DNA from 2 places in the Streptomyces sp. UG1 genome. Region 2 is predicted to be linked to the other one. Evidence: riboswitches for the same ligand, from Rfam matches in the RefSeq annotation. Region 2 holds a riboswitch; the other holds the start of a gene.
The links. Region 2 has a riboswitch for S-adenosylmethionine ahead of thrC (threonine synthase). Riboswitches for the same ligand answer to the same signal wherever they lie in the genome.
Positions count from the first base shown of each region.

Region 1: another riboswitch for S-adenosylmethionine. It lies ahead of ACP4J3_RS39895 (aminotransferase class V-fold PLP-dependent enzyme); the one in region 2 lies ahead of thrC (threonine synthase).

Region 1 covers NZ_JBNGGG010000046.1:6,504-9,905, forward strand. Annotated here, with positions in the region: gene ACP4J3_RS39885 (cytochrome b) at 1-542, shown strand, start outside; gene trpD (anthranilate phosphoribosyltransferase) at 783-1,847, shown strand; SAM riboswitch class IV at 1,921-2,037, shown strand; gene ACP4J3_RS39895 (aminotransferase class V-fold PLP-dependent enzyme) at 2,144-3,402, shown strand, end outside.
Region 2 covers NZ_JBNGGG010000049.1:73,807-77,208, forward strand. Annotated here, with positions in the region: gene ACP4J3_RS41665 (alpha,alpha-trehalose-phosphate synthase (UDP-forming)) at 1-182, opposite strand, end outside; gene ACP4J3_RS41670 (glucosyl-3-phosphoglycerate synthase) at 300-1,244, opposite strand; SAM riboswitch class I at 1,376-1,545, shown strand; gene thrC (threonine synthase) at 1,564-2,853, shown strand; gene ACP4J3_RS41680 (ubiquitin-like small modifier protein 1) at 3,029-3,304, shown strand.

The sequences.
Region 1 (3,402 bases), on a different contig from region 2:
ACAAGCGCGAGCACCACATCCTGGACCGCCCGCGCAACGCCCCGACGCGTACCGCCTTCGGCGTCGCCTGGATCACGGTGTACATGATCGGCCTGGTCGGCGGTGGCAACGACCTGTGGGCCACCCACTTCCACCTGTCGATCAACGCCGTCACCTGGTTCGTCCGGATCGGCTTCTTCGTCGGACCGGTCCTCGCGTTCATCATCACCAAGCGGGTCTGCCTCGGCCTGCAGCGCCGGGACAAGGACAAGGTGCTGCACGGCCGCGAGTCGGGCATCATCAAGCGCCTGCCGCACGGTGAGTTCATCGAGGTCCACGAGCCGCTCAGCCAGGACGCGCTGTACACGCTCACCGCGCACGAGCAGTACCAGCCGGCCGAGATCGGCCCGACGGTCGACGAGAACGGCGTCGAGCGCAAGGTGAAGGGCTCCGAGAAGCTGCGCGCCAAGCTCAGCAGGTCCTACTACGGCGAGGACGGCCAGATCGCCAAGCCGACGGTCGAGGAGTACAAGGAGATCACGAGCGGCCACGGCCACCACTGACGCCGCGCTGTCTACGCCACGGTTGAGGGCCCCGTCCGGTTGTACGGACGGGGCCCTCGGCCGTGCGCGGAGCTTTCTGTCGGGTCGGTGGGATTCGAGGGATGGCTCTCTGAACGGGGTGAGGTGCGGGCTCCGTCCGGTCTTCGGACGGGGCCCTTCTCCGTGCCCCGGGGCTGGATAGGGTGGACCTCGTTGAGACTCGCGTCCCGTAGTGCGGGACGCCTGACCCTGGAGCGGCTTATGAGCGCTGTGACCCCCGCTGGAGGCGACACCGCGGCGGGCCGTTCCTGGCCCCTGCTGCTGAACGGTCTGCTGGACGGCCGGGACCTGTCCGCCGACGACACCGCGTGGGCGATGGACCTGATCATGCGCGGTGAGGCGACGGACGCGCAGATCGCCGGGTTCGTGGTGGCACTGCGGGCCAAGGGCGAGACGGTGCAGGAGATCACCGGGCTCGTGCGGACGATGTACGAGCACGCGAACGTGATCGAGGTGCCCGGGCCCACCGTGGACATCGTCGGCACGGGCGGCGACGGTGCGAAGACCGTCAACATCTCCACCATGTCGGCCATCGTCATCGCCGGCACCGGCGCGAAGGTCGTCAAGCACGGCAACCGGGCGGCGTCCTCGGCGTCGGGCGCCTCCGACGTGCTGGAGAAGCTCGGCGTCAATCTGGAACTGCCGGTCGGACGGGTGGCCGAGGTCGCCGAGGAGGCCGGCATCACCTTCTGCTTCGCGGTGAAGTTCCATCCGGCGCTGCGCCATGTGGCCGCCGCGCGAGGCCAGTTGGGCATCCGCACCACCTTCAACGTGCTCGGTCCGCTGACCAACCCGGCCAAGGTCAGGGCGCAGGCGGTCGGCGTGGCGGACCCGCGCATGGCGCCGATCGTCGCGGGCGTCTTCGCCGAGCGCGGCAACTCCTCTCTGGTGTTCCGCGGCGACGACGGCCTCGACGAGCTCACCACCACGGCCACCTCCCGGGTGTGGGTCGTACGCGACGGCAAGGTGACCGAGGAGACCTTCGACCCGCGCGACGTCGGCATCGAGCTGGTGCCGGTGGAGGCGCTGCGCGGCGCCGACGCGTCCTACAACGCCGACGTGGCGCTGCGCCTGCTGAACGGGGAGACGGGACCCGTACGGGACGCCGTACTGCTCAACTCGGCCGCCGCACTGGTGGCGCTGAACCCGACCGACGCCCCGCTCGCCGAGCAGATCCGGGCCGGGATGGCGAAGGCGGCGCAGGCCATCGACTCCGGCGCGGCGAAGCGGACGCTGGATCGGTGGGTGGCCGCCAGCAACGCGTAGCCGACGCGCACGTGGTCCCGTGATGCGGACATGAGTTGCGGGACCACGAACACTTCGCGTACGTTCTCGAACAGGTCATGAGTGACAGTCACACGGCCCCGGCCGACTGTCCGGCAACCCTCCGTCCGTGGCGGGGTGCCCCGGGTGAAGACCAGGCCGTAGGCAGCGAGGTCTACGGCAAGCGCGTGACGAGGAGTCTTCCGTGAGCAATCGAATGCGATAGGGCCGCCGAGCCCCGCCTCCGCACACCCACCTTCACCCTGCACTTTTCTTCCTTCCTCTCACGGGAGTCCGCCATGTCCGTCTCCACCGCTGCCTCCGTCCAGAGCATTTGCGCCCCGCTGCCCGTTCTGGGCAGTGATGTCACCGTCCCGCTCGTCACCGGCGGCGAGGTCACCTACGCCGCGCTCGACTACGCCGCCAGCGCCCCCGCCCTCCAGCGCGTCTGGGACGACGTGGCCGCCTACGCGCCGTACTACGGCAGTGTCCACCGCGGTGCCGGCTACCTCTCTCAGCTCTCCACCGACCTGTTCGAGAACGCCCGCGGGACCGTCGCCGAGTTCCTGGACTGCCGGGCCGACGACCAGCTCGTCTTCACCCGGTCCACCACCGACTCGCTGGGCCTCCTCGCCGCCGCCCTCCCGGCCGACTGCCAGGTCTTCGTCTTCGAGACCGAGCACCACGCCTCCCTGCTGCCGTGGCGGAACGCGCAGGTCACCTACCTCGACGCGCCCCGCACCCCCCGCCAGGCGGTCGAGACCCTGGAGCGCGCCCTCGCCGACCGCGCCCCCCACGGCCCGGCCCTGGTCTGCGTCACCGGCGCCTCGAACGTCACCGGCGAGCTGTGGCCCGTACGGGAACTCGCGGCCGCCGCCCATGCGCACGGCGCCCGCATCGTGCTCGACGCCGCCCAGTTGGCCCCGCACCACCCGGTGAGCGTCCGTGACCTCGACGTCGACTGGGTCGCCTTCTCCGGCCACAAGCTGTACGCCCCCTTCGGCTCCGGCGTCCTCGCCGGGCGCGCCGACTGGCTGCGCGCTGCCGAGCCGTACCTCGCGGGCGGCGGCGCCAGCCGCAAGGTCTCGCGGCGCGAGGACGGGGGAGTGGACGTCGAGTGGCACGACAGCGCCGCGCGGCACGAGGCCGGGTCGCCCAACGTCATCGGCGCCTACTCCATCGCCTCCGCCTGCAAGGCCCTGACGGAGGCGGGCTTCGACACGCTCGTCGCCCGTGAGCAGCACCTGGTCCGGAAGGTGCGCGAAGGCCTCGCCGACGTCCCCGAGGTCCGCGTCCTGTCCCTCTTCGGCGACGACGCCCCCCGCGTCGGCGTCATCTCCTTCGTCGTCGACGGCTGGAACAGCTCCCACTTCGCCGCCGCCCTCTCCGCCGAGTACGGCATCGGGGTGCGCGACGGGCTGTTCTGCGCCCACCCGCTGGTCCGCACGCTGCTGGGCAGCGACCCGCAGACCCAGGGCGAGTGCGGTGCCCCGGAGGCGGCGCCGGGCGAGAAGTCCCTCAACGCGATCCGGGTGAGCTTCGGGGCCGGTACGCCGGA
Region 2 (3,402 bases):
CACACCCACAGCGCGCCCGCCTCCGGTCCGATCGCCGACAGCCCGGAGACGACCCCGCCGCCGCCCCGCTTGGAGTGCAGCGAGCCGTCCTCGCGCACCTCGTACGAGACCGGGCCGCGGTTCGACGCGACCAGCACCCTGGCAGCGCCCTGCGCATCCTGAGCATCCTGCGTGGCAGCCATACGCCTCAACCTAGCCCGGCCCGGAACCGCTCAAACGTACGGCTCCGCTCAGTGGCGGGCTCTTCCATGCGCGGCCCACGCCCTGTCCACACCCTGTATACGGCCGGTTTCCGGCGTTCAGGCGACCTTCCGCGTCGCGTACTCGGCGATCTCCACCATCGGCGGCCGCTCCTCCATGTCCATGGAGTAGGTGCGCGGCTCGAAGCCGTCCTCGCCCCGCTCGAACTGGGTGAGGGAGGGCCGGATCAGATGCCCGCGGGCCAGCCTGAGCTGTGCCGTGCGGTAGATCGCCGCCGACATCCGGCCGAGCGCCTGCCCGTCCTGGTGCCGGTGCTTGCGCACCCCCACGTCGACCTGGGCCAGCGCGTCCAGGCCCACCAGATGCAGGGCGTCGATCAGCATGCCCAGCTCGACGCCGTATCCGACGGGGAACGGGAGCTGTTCGAGCAGCGACCTGCGTGCCGCGTACTCGCCGCCCAGCGGCTGCACGAAGCCGGCCAGCTGCGGCCAGTGCATGTTCAGCAGCGGGCGCGCCATCAGCTCGGTGACCCGGCCGCCCTGGCCGGCGGCCCCGCCGAGCGGGCGGTCGTACATGCCCTTGACCAGATCGACCTCGGGGTTGGTGAGCAGCGGGCCCACGATGCCGGAGACGAAGTCGGAGGAGAACTCCTTCAGGTCGGCGTCGATGAAGCAGACGATGTCCCCACTCGTCACCAGCAGGGAGCGCCACAGCACCTCGCCCTTGCCGGGCACGGCCGGGATGCGCGGAAGGATCTCGTCCCGGTGCACCACGCTCGCGCCCGCCGCGGCGGCCACCTCGGAGGTGCGGTCGGTGGAACCCGAGTCGACGACGACAATCTCGTCCACCAGGGGGACCTGCTGCATGAGGTCATGACGGATGATCGCGACGATGTCGCCGACCGTCTCCTCCTCGTTGAGCGCGGGCAGCACCACGGAGACCGACTGGCCCGTACGCTGCTTCGCTGCCAGGATCTGGTGGAGCGGGCGGTCGACGGCGGACCAGGAGCGGGTGCGCAGCCAGCGCTCGGCTTCTTCCAGCACGTTCGGTGGCTCCTCACTGTTGTCTCGCGTTACGGACGGCTCTCTCAACTGTCCTGGCGTTCGGTTACAGTCTTGAACAACGCGGGTGACCATCGCATGTCCGGGGTCGTCCGCCGATTACAACCGCATACAGCTCATCCAGAGGGGCAGAGGGAAACGGCCCGATGAAGCCCCGGCAACCCTCCAGTCGGTTCTCGTAGATCAGCGTCGATCGTCACCGTTGATCGTCTTCGCGAGGCTCCCGGCTAGGGAAGGTGCCAAATCCGTCTCACGGCGAGATGCGTCGTGAGGAAGATGAGGAGAAAGGGCCTCGCCTCACATGGCTGTGCAGACTGCTGCAAGCACCACCGACTCCGTCAAGACCGTCGACCTCGGTCCCGCCGCGGCACTGTCCTGCCGCGAGTGCGGTCACCGGGTACCCCTCGGACCGGTCTTCGCCTGCGAGGAGTGTTTCGGCCCGCTGGAGATCGCGTACGACTTCTCGGCCTACGACACCGAGGAGCTGCGTAAGCGGATCGAGGCGGGTCCCGCGAACATCTGGCGCTACGCGCCGCTGCTGCCCGTCCCGGCCGACGTCGCCGACAAGCCGAACCTCAACCCCGGCTGGACCAAGCTCGTCAAGGCCGACAACCTCGCCCGTGAGCTGGGCGTGACCGGCGGCCTGTACGTCAAGGACGACTCCGGCAACCCGACGCACTCCTTCAAGGACCGGGTGGTCGCCCAGGCCCTGGAGGCCGCCCGCGCCTTCGGCTTCACCACGCTCTCCTGCTCCTCCACCGGCAACCTGGCCGGTGCGGTGGGCGCCGCCGCGGCCCGTGCGGGCTTCCGGTCCTGTGTGTTCATCCCGCACGACCTGGAGCAGGGCAAGGTCGTCATGGCCGCGATCTACGGCGGCGAGCTCGTCGGCATCGAGGGCAACTACGACGATGTGAACCGCTTCTGCTCCGAGCTGATCGGCGACCCGGCCGGTGAGGGCTGGGGCTTCGTCAACGTCAATCTGCGGCCGTACTACGCCGAGGGCTCCAAGACCCTGGCGTACGAGATCTGCGAGCAGCTCGGCTGGCGGCTCCCGGACCAGCTCGTCGTCCCGATCGCGTCCGGCTCGCAGCTCACGAAGATCGACAAGGGTCTGCAGGAGCTGATCAAGCTCGGGCTCGTCGAGGACAAGCCGTACAAGATCTTCGGTGCGCAGGCCGAGGGCTGCTCGCCGGTGTCGACGGCGTTCAAGGCCGGCCACGACGTGGTCCGCCCGCAGAAGCCGAACACCATCGCCAAGTCCCTCGCGATCGGCAACCCCGCCGACGGCCCGTACGTCCTCGACATCGCGCGCCGCACCGGCGGGTTCGTGGAGGACGTGACGGACGAGCAGGTCGTCGACGCGATCAAGCTGCTGTCGCGGACCGAGGGCGTCTTCGCCGAGACGGCGGGCGGCGTGACGGTGGGCGTGACGAAGAAGCTCATCGAGAACGGCGTCCTCGACCCCGCCAAGACCACCGTCGTCCTCAACACGGGCGACGGTCTCAAGACGCTGGACGCGGTGGCCGGTACAGGGCTCACCGCGACCATCCGTCCCAACCTTGAGTCGTTCCGAGAGGCTGGCCTCGCTTGACCTCCTCCTCGGAGTCCCGAGGAGTCCAGTGGTCACCCACTGGGCTTCCTGCTTCACTGCCGACTGCCCCCGGGACGAACCCAAGCCGAGGTCTTGCACCAGCTCCACAGGCCGAAACCGCCAGCCCGGCGGCCGAAACGCAAAGTAGTCTTATCGTCACCGGAGGTCAAATCGCATGAGCGTGACCGTTCGCATCCCCACCATCCTGCGCACCTACACGGGCGGCCGGGCCGAGGTCGCCGCCGAGGGTGCCACTCTCGCCGACGTCATCGCCGACCTGGAGAAGAACCACACCGGGATCGCCGCCCGGGTCCTCGACGACCAGGGCAAGCTGCGGCGGTTCGTGAATGTGTACGTCAACGACGACGACGTGCGGTTCGAGCAGGGGCTGGAGACGGCCACGCCGGACGGTGCGGGTGTCTCCATCATTCCGGCCGTCGCCGGCGGCTGACCGCGGCTGACCGAATGACCGATCATTACCGCCGGTAACTTCGGTCACCGAGAGTTCACAGAATTGCCTCCTCCGTGAGAGAAGCGGAGGGGGCAATT